One region of the Yoonia sp. JB2-21 genome, then DNA from elsewhere that is predicted to be linked to it. Evidence: riboswitches for the same ligand, from Rfam matches in the RefSeq annotation. Region 1 holds a riboswitch; the other holds the start of a gene.

Region 1 (5,959 bases):
GCGGTCGCGCGCTTCTGGCAGTTGCAACAACCGTGCGGCCTCGGGCAAGTTCGGGGTCAAGACTGTCGCCAAGGGCACAAGGGCGGTGCGCAGGGCCTCCATCGCATCGTCTTGCAATAAAGGCGCGCCGCCCTTTGCGACCATCACCGGGTCCAACACAATGGGAATGCCTGCATGGCCTGACAAGGCATCGGCCACCGCGCGCGCTATCTCGGCCGTCGCGATCATCCCGATCTTAACGGCATCAACGCGCACATCAGCAAACACAGTCTCAATTTGCGCCCGCACAAACGCCGGCGGGACAAGCTCGACCCCGCTTACCCCTTGCGTATTCTGCGCGGTCAGCGCTGTGATCGCCGCCATCCCGTAGACCCCATTGGCCGCAAAGGCCTTAAGATCGGCTTGGATCCCTGCACCGCCCGACGGGTCAGAGCCTGCTATAGTCAATACATTCCCGATCATATCGAAGCCTCATTCCCAGACTGCAAGGCGCGGCCAAGCGCGCGCGCCGCATGTTCCGGATCAGGCTGACCGCAAATCGCGGATACAACTGCGATGCCATCACATCCGGTCCTGAGCACATCTGTCGCATGCGCCGTGTTCAACCCGCCAATGGCCACGGTCGGAACCTGCGCCAGACGCACCATTTCGGACAGGCCAGCCATCCCAACCGTCGGCTTGTGGTCCGCTTTGGTTGAGGTCGGAAAGACGGTCCCAAGGCCGAGATAGTCGGCACGATCCGCGCCCGCCGCCGCAACCTGCGCGGGCTCCTCACAGGACAGCCCGATGATCTTGCCGCACCCCAGCCGCTGACGCGCCACCACGGGGCTTACGTCGTCTTGGCCAATGTGGACGCCGTCCACGTCAGCTTCCAATGCCGCGTCCAGATCATCGTTGATGACCAGCGGGACACCGGTATCGGCAAGCACGGTTTTGAGGGCGCGCGCCACCGCGATACGATCGCGGGTTGAGGCGTCTTTGTCGCGCAACTGAACGAATGTCACGCCACCGCGAACCGCAGCGGCCACAGTCTCAATCAAGTGCGGGCCCGGACAACGGCGCGGGTCGGTGACAAGGTAGAGCCGCAGGCGCTCGGGCGTTACAACCATGACACACGCCCCTCGTCCAGATCACCCGGCTGAAGCGTATGCAGCGCATCGAGGAACGCCACCTCAAAACTGCCGGGCCCCCGCGCCTGGGCACCCGCCCGCGCGCCCGCTTCGGCAAAATGGACAAACGCAGCAAGCGTCGCCTCAAGGCGCGGCGCCACAGCGGCATAGGCCCCGACCAGCGCCGTAAGCGAACAGCCCAGCGCCGTGACCTTGGGCATCAAATCTGAGCCACCGGTAACCGTCGCACTTCGGGTGCCGTCAGTGATGAAATCTACAGGCCCCGAAACCGCCACGACACAGGTCTGGCTGCGGGCAAGGCCCACGCCCAAGCTCTGCGCATCGGCGACACTGTCACCGCTATCGGCCCCCTTGCCGGACCCAACCCCGCCCGCAAGGGCCACAATCTCGGACGCATTGCCCCGCACAACCGCCGGGCGCAGCGCCAGCAGCTCCTGCGCGGCGCGGGCCCGGTACGGCGTCGCGAAATGAGCAACCGGGTCCAGTACCCACGGCACGTTGGCCGCGCCCGCCGCGGCGACAGCTACTTTCATGCTTTCCAGCCATGGGGCGGATAGGGTGCCGATATTCACCGTCAGCGCGCCACAGACGGGCACAAAATCCGCTACCTCCTCGGGCGCATGGATCATCGCCGGTGACGCGCCCGCGGCCAAGGTCACATTCGCCGCAATGTTCATGGCAACATAGTTGGTGATGCAATGGACCAATGGCGCCTGCACACGCAAGGCATCAAAAGCAGCATTGGGTGTCATGCGTTCTTTCCTTTTCACAAAAACGGAAAGACGCGCCAAACCCCTCAGGGTCCGATGGTGCCTCCCTCCGCCGGCATTATCCGGTTCAGGTTCAAAGGGTGCATCTCAGCCTTGCGGCGCCCCTGACACTTCCATGCTGACCCAACTAAGAATTGAGGTCAATCGCTATTCCGCTGCAGGTACTGGTGCCAGCAGTTAACAAACCAATGGCAAGTGGCATCGGTCACTTTGGGCCCAGTGCGGCTGAATGCACATGCAACACGGCCGCGGTCGGTCGGCTCTTGAAGGCAGATTGGCCTCAGACGATGAAAACTCTCTGCCAACGTGTCGCTGGTGATTGGTTTGGAAGGGAGGAACCGAACGGATACGGTGCCTGTCCGCTCCGCCGAACAAAGCAGCGGAGACCTATCGGAAGACAGACAATCTTCCAAAGCGGGTCTATGTGGCGACTGTGGGTGCTGGGCCCATGTCTCCGAAATGCTGCAAATTACACAAGTGGCCGCAGAGCACGCCAAGCAGACATTGGTCGTGGAAAAGTGGCCCTGTAGCACAACCGCAGCTCTGGCGGCCTCAGATTGCGATCAGATGATTGTCCCAAGCCATCTGGTGCTTGGTTTCGACGTTTGTGGTTTCGCGGATTTCCCCTGTACCAGTTGTAACAATGAAACCTGCTCGGCTCGCAGCGACGCCACAAACATCAGCCAGATGGGAACTGTGGTTCAAGCCATCTTGCCCAAAAAACTGGACAAGCCCGCTTCGAGGAGATGTCGTAGCGATCTGACTGGTGCTGCTGTTGAAAGCGATGCTGCCAAGATATCCCTGCATCGCCCTAACCGATGCTTCCTCTAACAACTCCAAACGTTCTGTATCGCCATGATGCACGCCAAGAAGCGGGAGGTCTGTGTTCAAGTCACCCTGCCATTGCATCGCAAATGCGACATCGCCACTATCCGAGACAGCCAGATGCCGTATGGAATTCCGCTGATGCGCCGCACCCAGATGTATTTGCGCTTCAACTGACCCATCCAGCGTCAAATAGCTCAGGTTCGAGCGCATAGTGGGTAGGTTCAACTTGGTGCGTCCAGTGTCCGGATGCGTTTCGATCCCGCCGTTGGCGACAACAAGAGTGTCTCTGTCAGGCATCAGCTTGATATCGTGCGGGCCCAACCCGCCGGATAAGAACTCGCCGATACGCTGGTAATTACTGCGCGCATCCCAAACGCCGATGACACCTGCCGCTGCCTCATAGTCATTCTCTGTGGTGAACAGGAGTTCACCGTCAGAAGAGAACGTCCCGTGCCCGTAAAAATGCCGCCCCGGGGGTGCCTCCAGTATTGCCCTTACTGCGCTATTTCGACAGTCAAGAACGATGGCGTAGGTCCCCGGACGTCTCGCAAAGGCCACAGCTTCTGGACGCAACGGATGCGCGGCAGCTGCATGGCCTCGTGATGGGAGAGGGATTTCAAAAGTGATCGCGCCGCTTTCGCTTAGTCCACAAAGAACGAAGCGGCCATCCGGTTTCATCGCGGCGGACAAATACGCCGGGCTTCCTGCTTCGGCCCAAGATGGCTTGGGCGCCAACCCGGTGGACAACAGTCCCGCGATGAATGCGCGCCGCGTTGCCATCAGTCACCATCCAAAGAGTTGAAACCGGCGGCAATTCCCAAAGAAGGCCCAACTTCTTCAGCAAGGATACTTCGGATTGCATCAATGCTTTGTTGAAGCACCTCGACCCGAAAGCGTCCTTGAGGATCTACGACCGCGGCAAAGACGGGGTCGTTGAGGCTGTTCGCCTGTTGGATCGCCACCCCATAGGCTGCGTCGAGCGCCTCGTCGCCGTTCGACATCAGTAAAGCCAACTCGCGCGTCGCCGTCAGGGCCAGAATGACATGACGCAATGATCGCCCTGACCTCCAGACCTCGGCGCGGTTTGGACGCGGTCGGTCAAAGGTTCCCATTGGGCGGCCGACCCGTGCCTGCGACGTAAATTCCAAGCCGGTAGAAAGCGCGGTGAAAAGTTGCTGAGCAGCCTCTTGGGGCGTTTGGTAGGTATCGTTCCCGGGGTCCGACATCAAATCAGCATATCCCGCGTCCCAACCTGCAAGGATTGCGGCGGAGTTCATGGCAATATCATCCGTCACCGCCCTTACCAAGGCACAGTGGTAGTCGGCGTTTTCCGGATCGAGGAATTGTGCATCAAACAGCAAGAACTCCAGCGCATAGAAACCACGCGCCGCGATTGAGATCGCGCCAAAACCTTCGGGGCTTGATACCGCTGGGTCTTGCTCGGCGATCAGCGTGCCGAGTGCGCGTGGTGTTGATCCCCTCGGGTCCGGCCAAAATGCCAAAGCAAAGGCACGATCATCCTGCTCGGAGGGGCCGAAGCGTAGATGGCTGACGCGCACCCATGCGTCGAACGCGTCATGGAAGGCGGCAATCAGATCTTGGTTTTGATATGCGCAGTCCTGTGATGCGATCTCGGCGAGGTCATTTGTTTCGGCGACAAGGATTTGGTAGCGCGGCATAACATGGTTCTCAATAATCGCACGCACATCCGGCACATCTGCCTGTGCAGGTAGTGAGAAGAAAACAAGGGCGATGAGCAATCGGCGCATTACAAGCTCTCCACAAATCTAATCAAAGCCTCGCGGTCAGCAGGTGACATTTCGACCACCGCATCCCTTTGGGCCTGCGCTTCTCCCCCATGCCAGAGCATGGCTTCCAAGAGAGACCGTGCGCGACCATCGTGTAGAAAATAGCTATGTCCCGAAACCTGCTCGGTCAAACCGACACCCCACAAAGGCGGCGTCCGCCATTCGGTGCCAGTCGCCCGTGCCTCTGGCCGATTATCTGCTAACCCCGGTCCCATGTCATGAAGCAGCATGTCGGTGTAGGGCCAGATCAGCTGGAAACTCTGTTCGGGCTGACCTTCGAGGCGGTGGGTCACAAAAGACGGCTGGTGGCAGGAGGTACAGCCTGTTGAGTAGAACACTTCCTTACCGCGCAGGACTTCCGGATCATCCACATCCCGGCGCGCAGGAACGCCCAGATTACGACTATAGAAAGTTACCAATTCCAACCCTTCGGCGTCGATCTCAAATTCGCGGTCGTCACCGTCGCCATGTGGGGCCGCCCGACACGTAGACTGCACTTGGGTGCACTCGCCCCAAGCAGTGGGGAACAGAGGGTTAGAGATGCCGATATCACCTGCAAAGGCCCCAGCGGATTGCTCGCGCACCGTGGGACTGCCCGCCTTGAGGCCAAAGCGCCCCAGCATGGGTTGGTCGTACTCAATGGACCAGACGATGTTCGGGCGGCCGGATATACCATCGCTGTCTGCGTCATCGGGGTCCGCCAAATCCATAATATTTGCGGCGGGAATTGCTTCGAGCAAGCCAAGCCCGATCATTTGTGGTGCGACGCGGGGGCTGAGCATGGCATCTGGATGCAGCGGCCCGTAACCAAGATCGGCAGCGTGATATGTCGGGCTGCGCAGATAGGCGGTTTCGCCGCCGGAAAGCGGTACTTCGATTTCTTCGTACTCAACCTCAAGGCTGTATTCCGCAGGGTGCCCGGCCACACTAAAGTCCTGCAACTGTGTGCCGTAGGTTGGATCGGGCAATGTTGCGAGATAGCCTTCGATCTCTTTGGTCATAGCCGAGTAATCTGCCGGTATGGATAAGCGCAGGAACATCGAGATGGCGTTGTCGTCAGAGCCCTCCGGTGGATGTCCACGGCCGTCCTTGATGTGGCAGCGCTGGCAGGATCGGGCGTTGTAAAGGGGGCCCAACCCATCGGACGCCAACGTCGATGACGGGGATGAAACCCACAACTTGCGGAACAACCCGTTCCCCACCTTAAAGGTCAGTTCATCCTCAAACGCGATGTTGCCCGATGGCTGGGAAAACGCGTTTGCGGTGGCCATGGCCCGCACTGTTGCAGCCCCGGCGGCGTTCTTCTCAAAGGGCTGCGCTGCATCAAATTCGGTGGCCAAGGCCGTCACCATCGCAACACGGGTTGCTTCAGCGTCGGTGCGCGGGATGATGTTCAGATGCGGTTCATCAAGGGGGCCCGCCA
Region 2 (5,959 bases), 210 kb from region 1:
AACGGTCGTCTGACCCGCGGGAGCACCACCAGCCGTATCCACGACCATCCTGTCATGTCTAAAGAGAGGGCCAAGCGGCCGAAGTCATCCTTGATTTGCGCGACCGCCGGCGACAGTGATCTGAACGCAAAGGGCAAAGCCAACGTCGCATTTACCAGTATCGTCACGGGCAGCGCGACGTCTGCTGGACGAACAAATGGAAAGACCAACAAGAACATGCCGGTGCCGACAACCAATCCGGAGGCAGCAAGCGGCATGACCCCAACGACAGAGACCATGACACCGCCACGCAGCGCCAATGCAAGCGCCATGAGGACGCAAAGCACGGACGATCCGATTGCCACGCCGATTGACCGCAACGCAGCCGTCCAAATGGTGCTGGGCATATCAAGAAAGTTCGGCAAACCGCGCAGAATGATCATCGCCAAAGGAAGCAACAAGAACACTGCAGCCATCGCGATAACTGCATAGTCAACGGCGGGGCGTGAAACGTCCCACCGCTGCACCACACGGTCTAAACCTGCACCAACAGGGTCATTCCCGGTCACGCGCCATGCCAAGGCCGCCGCCAGCACGCAAAGCGCGAATTGAATACAGGCCAGTAGTGCGGCGCGCCCCAGATCGAAATCAAAACGCACGGCTTGATAGATCGCCAGTTCGACCGTTGTCGCGCGGGGACCGCCGCCCATCGTCAGGGCAACCGCGAAACTCGTCAGACAAATAAGAAAGATTACAAGGAAAGTACTCGGCACAACGGCCCGTAGCATCGGCCATTCCAATAGGCGCCCCACTGGTGCATTCAGCGATGCCGCCAGTCGAAAGCGCTCTGCTGGAATTGACAGCCAGCCTTGAAGAATGAACCGCACAGCGAGCGGCATGTTAAAGAAAACATGCGCCAAGACGACACCGTGCAGACCAAAGATGGAGATTGGCTCAAACCCAAGCCAAACCAATCCGTCATTTAATATCCCGCCACGTCCAAAAATCGCCAGAAGCCCAAGAACCGCAACGATAACCGGCAAAAGGAAAGGGGCGCCCAAAAGTGTGATAAGCAATTGCCGCCCGTTGAACCGGCGCCTTGCAAGCGCGCGTGCAACGGGGATGGCGAACAGAACACTCAGCAGTGCGGATAGCAGAGATTGGACGACGGTAAACCTGATTGCAGCCCAATCAGCAGCAGCCAGGCCGCCGTCCCATTCAGCACGCCAGGCCACAGCGCCCAGCGTGCCAAAGGTCAACACAAGCACCAGCGCCGCTGCGACGACGCTGGGCCAGCGCGCTGTTACTGGGACAGCGCTGTGCGCCATTCGTCTAACGCGGCATCACGCTCTGCGGCTGCATCTTCTGGTGATAGCAACAGTGACGTTGCCGGTGTCAGCAAGGTTTCAAACCCTTCTGGCAAGCCGCCCTCGGGTGTGACAGCTGGATACATCCAGTTGGTTGTCGGGATCACGCTTTGGAAGTCATCAGAAACCATGAAGGCCATGAACTGATCGGCAAGCTCGGGCTGGTCGGTACCTGCCAGTTTGCCAGCGACCTCGACCTGCATGTAGTGGCCCTCGTCAAAACCCCAAGCCACCTTGCTGTCGTCATCTTCAGCGATCAGATGATAAGCGGGGGAGGTTGTGTAGGACAGCACCGCGTCCGCCTCGCCTTCGAGGAACATGCCATATGCCTCGGACCAGCCGGAGGTAACCGTCACGATATTGTCTGACAGGTCCGTCCAAAGCGCTGGAGCTTCATCACCATATGCAGTTTTGACCCACATCAGCAGACCCAATCCGGGCGTGGACGAACGGGGGTCTTGGATCACGATTTTCGTGTCGCTATCGGCCAATGCGCGCAATGATGCGGGCGCGTCAGCCCCGGCATTGCCGACAAAGGCAAAGTAGCCCCAGTCGAAAGGCAGAAATTCCGTATCTGTCCATTCAACAGGCAGATCCAGATCAGCCTCAACACCATGTGGCGCAAAGAGTCCGGTCTCGCGGGCTGCTGCGGTTAGATTGGTGTCCAGACCCAGCACAACATCTGCTTCGGTACGTGGTCCTTCCAATTGCAGACGCGCCAACAAAGCCGCACCGTCGCCCGCACCCACAAATTGCAAATCGCAGGCGCACTCGGCTTCAAACGCGGCTTCGACAGCGGGACCCGGGCCCCATTCGGTGACAAAACTGTCGTAGGTCATAACTTGCAGCACTGGGGTCTCGGCCAATGCGCCTGAGGCACAAAGAGCAAGTCCCGCGACAGCTGGCAGATAGGTGGTGTTTCGCATCGTATCCTCCAAATGCGACGGGCGGATGTGGGGGATAGCGGGATTGCTAAACCTTCCCTCCGCCGGTCTTAACCGGTTCAGGTTCTACGGGTCCGCGCTGCGCGCATCTCAGCCAATGAATGGCCCCCCGAGGTATGTCCTAGCTAGGATGGATCAGGGTCAGACGCAAGGGAAAGCACTTGAGCCTGATTGCGGGCACCGCTAGACCCGTCTGGCAAAGGATAGAGGTCCCATGTCACTCAATAGTTTTGGTCATTTGTTCCGCTTCACCACCTGGGGTGAAAGCCACGGACCCGCGCTCGGTGCGACAGTTGACGGCTGCCCGCCGGGTGTGCCGCTTGAGGCACCAATGATCCAGCAGTGGATGGATAAACGCCGTCCCGGTCTGAACAAGAATACCACGCAGCGCAACGAACCGGACGCTGTGAAAATTCTGTCAGGTGTGTACGAAGGCAAAACGACCGGCACCCCGATCCAACTGATGATCGAAAATACCGACCAGCGGTCCAAGGACTATGGCGATATCATCAACACCTTTCGCCCCGGCCATGCCGACATCACCTATCACCAGAAATATGGCCTGCGTGATCCGCGTGGTGGCGGGCGGTCGTCTGCGCGCGAAACGGCATCACGTGTCGCCGCCGGTGGCGTCGCACGCGAGGCGATCAAGGCGATTGCGCCAGATGTGCAGATCAAAGGTTACATGACCCAGATGGGCACCAAACAGATCGACCGGTCAAAGGTTGATTGGGACCAGATCGACCAAAACGATTTCTTCTGCCCTGATGCAGAGGCAGCAGCCGAGTGGAACGATTACCTCGCATGGCTGCGCAAAGACGATCACAATTCGGTTGGGGCGATTATTGAGGTTGTCGCGCGCGGCGTCCCCACAGGGATTGGCGCACCCGTATACGCCAAGTTGGATACTGATCTGGCCGCTGCGATGATGTCGATCAACGCTGTGAAGGGTGTGGAGATCGGCGAGGGCATGGCTGCGGCAGCACTGACCGGACGTGACAACGCGGATGAGATTTTCATGGGGCCAAACGGGCCTGAATATTCCTCAAACCATGCTGGTGGCATTCTTGGCGGGATTAGCACTGGGCAGGATGTTGTTGTGCGGTTTGCGGTCAAGCCAACGTCGTCGATCCTGAGCCCACGCAAATCGATCCGTATGGATGGCTCGGCCACCGAAGTGGTGACCAAAGGCCGCCATGACCCCTGCGTTGGGATCCGCGCCGTGCCCGTTGGTGAGGCGATGATGGCTTGCGTCATCCTTGATCACCTGTTGCTGGACCGCGGGCAAACAGGCGGGGTACGTGGGCAGATCGGATGAGTGATTTGCGCGATGCCTTGCGCGTATATCTGCGCGACAGCGGCACCGCCGACAGCGCCCATGATCTTGGGCATGCAGACCGGGTGTGGCGCAATGCCCAACTGATCGCCGCTGAAGAACAGCCCAGCGACCACCGCGTTTTGACAGCGGCCTGCTACCTGCACGATTTTGTTACGCTGCCAAAGGATCATCCCGCACGCAACCAAGCTTCGCAAAGATCGGCGGAAAGGGCCGCGCCGATCCTGAAAACGCTGGGATTTTCGCCTGAAGAAATCGCCGCCTCAAAGCATGCGATTGTTGCGCATAGCTTTTCTGCCAAAACCCCACCACGCACATTGGAAGCGCGGATTGTGCAGGACGCGGACCGGATCGAGGCCCTCGGCGCGATTGGTATTGCCCGCTGCTTTGCTGTCTCGGGTGCCCTCAACCGACCGCTTTTTGATGACGAAGACCCCTTTGCAAGCAGCAGGTCGCTGGATGATGCGCAATACGCGCTTGATCATTTTGCCTGCAAATTGCTGCGCCTGCCTGACACCATGCAAACACAAGGCGGGAAAAGACTTGCACGCGAACGCGCAGAGGTGATGCGCGGGTTTCTGGATCAGCTTGCCCAAGAACTGGATGCTGCGCCAAGCGGATGGTAGGACGCATCACGCCGCACCCTATTGCTTGGACAGCTGCACCGCGAGGATCCCGCCCGCGATAATCGCAACGCCGATGATGTCGAGCATGCCGATTGTCTCGCCCAGCAAGGCAGCGGCAATGGCGACCCCCAGAAACGGATTGAGAAAGTGAAAGGTCGAGGCTTTTACCGCGCCGATCCGTCCCACCAGCAAGAACCACACCAATGTCGCGGCCAGACCGGGCACCAATGTTGTATAAACGAACGCAGCAACCAGTTGCCAGTTCCATGTAAAGTCCCAAACTTCGATGGTTAGCGCAGGCACCCAAAGCAGAGCGCTGCCTACCAGCATTTGTAGCCCGACAATCATCAGCACATTGCCGCCTGATGACGCGCCGAGTACCGCCAAGGTGGCAATGGTCAGGGAAACGACACCGATGATGCAGAGTAAGAGCCCGAAAACATCAGCACCGCCTTGCAACCGCGCGCCCATGATCAACACAACGCCGATCACACCCGCCACAAGGCCTGCAATGCCCAAAGGGCGAACCTTTGTGCCAAAGACAAGCCAGCCCGCGAGTGCCACCAACAAGGGCATGGTGGATGCGATGATTGCTGCCAGAGACGCCGGGATCGTTTGCATGGCAACAAAGTTGAGACCCAGATAGAGCGCGTTTTGACAGACGCCAAAGATCACCACGCCAAGCCATTGCTTACGGCTTAGTCGCGCTGACTGACCCAACGCCCAAGCGATCACGACGCCGATCAGGCCTGAAATCAGGAACCGGAGCGCCAATGCGCTGAGTGGTGGGGCGTATTCGACAATCACGCGTGCCGACGTAAAGGCCGACGACCACATCAATGCGAAGGCAAGCCCCATCGCTACTGCTTTGATATCCATGCCGCTTCCCTTCACACCAGCGACTACTCAATTGAGGTGGGTAAGTGCAACCGGTGGATTGAACCACAGAATTCAGTAGGCGAATGGGGAGTTCAACTTTAAGGTGCGCGCAACATAAGGGCATACCCAATGCGACCAAAATTTGGAACGAGTGGACTGCGTGGTTTGGTATCCGCCCTGACGCCTGCGTTGGTGGAAGATTATGTTGCTGCGTTTCTGGCGGCCTGTCCCGTGGGGCAAGGCGTTTTGATCGGCCATGATCTGCGCAGCTCGTCCGCGCCTATTGCCAGAATTGTGCAAGATGCCGTCGTTGGATGTGGGGTCGAGGCCGTTTGGTGTGGGGCTGTTCCGGTCCCAGCCTTGGCACTTGCTGCATCAGAGGGTGGATCAGGCGCTATCATGATCACGGGCAGTCATATTCCCGCAGATCGTAACGGTTTGAAATTCTATTCAATAGATGGCGAAATCACCAAGGCGGATGAGGTCAATATCAACGCTTCACTGGGGCTTGCGGCACCAGTAACCCAGCAGGGCCGTATGTTTGAGCGCCATGATGTTGGCGAAAACTATGCTAACCGTATGCAGCGCGCATTTGCGGATACGCTACAAGGCCAAAGGATTGGCCTTTATCAGCATAGTGCAGTGGGGCGTGATTTGATGGTGTCGCTTCTGTCGGATTTGGGCGCCGATGTTGTTCGTCTTGGGCGGTCCGATGTGTTCATTCCGATTGATACCGAAGCCTTGTCGCCCACTTTGCGCCAACAACTGGCTGATTGGGCAGTGACCCACCGTTGTGATGCGATCGTATCGACTGACGCTGATGGTGAT

What was found. A riboswitch is a leader RNA that binds a small molecule or an ion and turns the genes downstream of it on or off. The one in region 1 is predicted to bind thiamine pyrophosphate.
Positions count from the first base shown of each region.
Region 2: it holds a riboswitch for thiamine pyrophosphate, as region 1 does, so the genes downstream of both, thiB (thiamine ABC transporter substrate binding subunit) here and thiM (hydroxyethylthiazole kinase) in region 1, are expected to answer to the same signal.

Region 1 covers NZ_JBVFUC010000001.1:2,169,512-2,175,470, reverse strand. Annotated here, with positions in the region: gene thiD (bifunctional hydroxymethylpyrimidine kinase/phosphomethylpyrimidine kinase) at 1-462, opposite strand, end outside; gene thiE (thiamine phosphate synthase) at 459-1,109, opposite strand; gene thiM (hydroxyethylthiazole kinase) at 1,100-1,882, opposite strand; TPP riboswitch at 1,928-2,016, opposite strand; gene ACZ1G5_RS10850 (DUF1513 domain-containing protein) at 2,453-3,508, opposite strand; gene ACZ1G5_RS10845 (imelysin family protein) at 3,508-4,497, opposite strand; gene ACZ1G5_RS10840 (di-heme oxidoreductase family protein) at 4,497-5,959, opposite strand, start outside.
Region 2 covers NZ_JBVFUC010000001.1:1,962,456-1,968,414, forward strand. Annotated here, with positions in the region: gene ACZ1G5_RS09770 (thiamine/thiamine pyrophosphate ABC transporter permease ThiP) at 1-1,307, opposite strand, end outside; gene thiB (thiamine ABC transporter substrate binding subunit) at 1,283-2,272, opposite strand; TPP riboswitch at 2,310-2,412, opposite strand; gene aroC (chorismate synthase) at 2,505-3,608, shown strand; gene ACZ1G5_RS09785 (HD domain-containing protein) at 3,605-4,252, shown strand; gene ACZ1G5_RS09790 (DMT family transporter) at 4,271-5,131, opposite strand; gene ACZ1G5_RS09795 (phosphomannomutase) at 5,261-5,959, shown strand, end outside.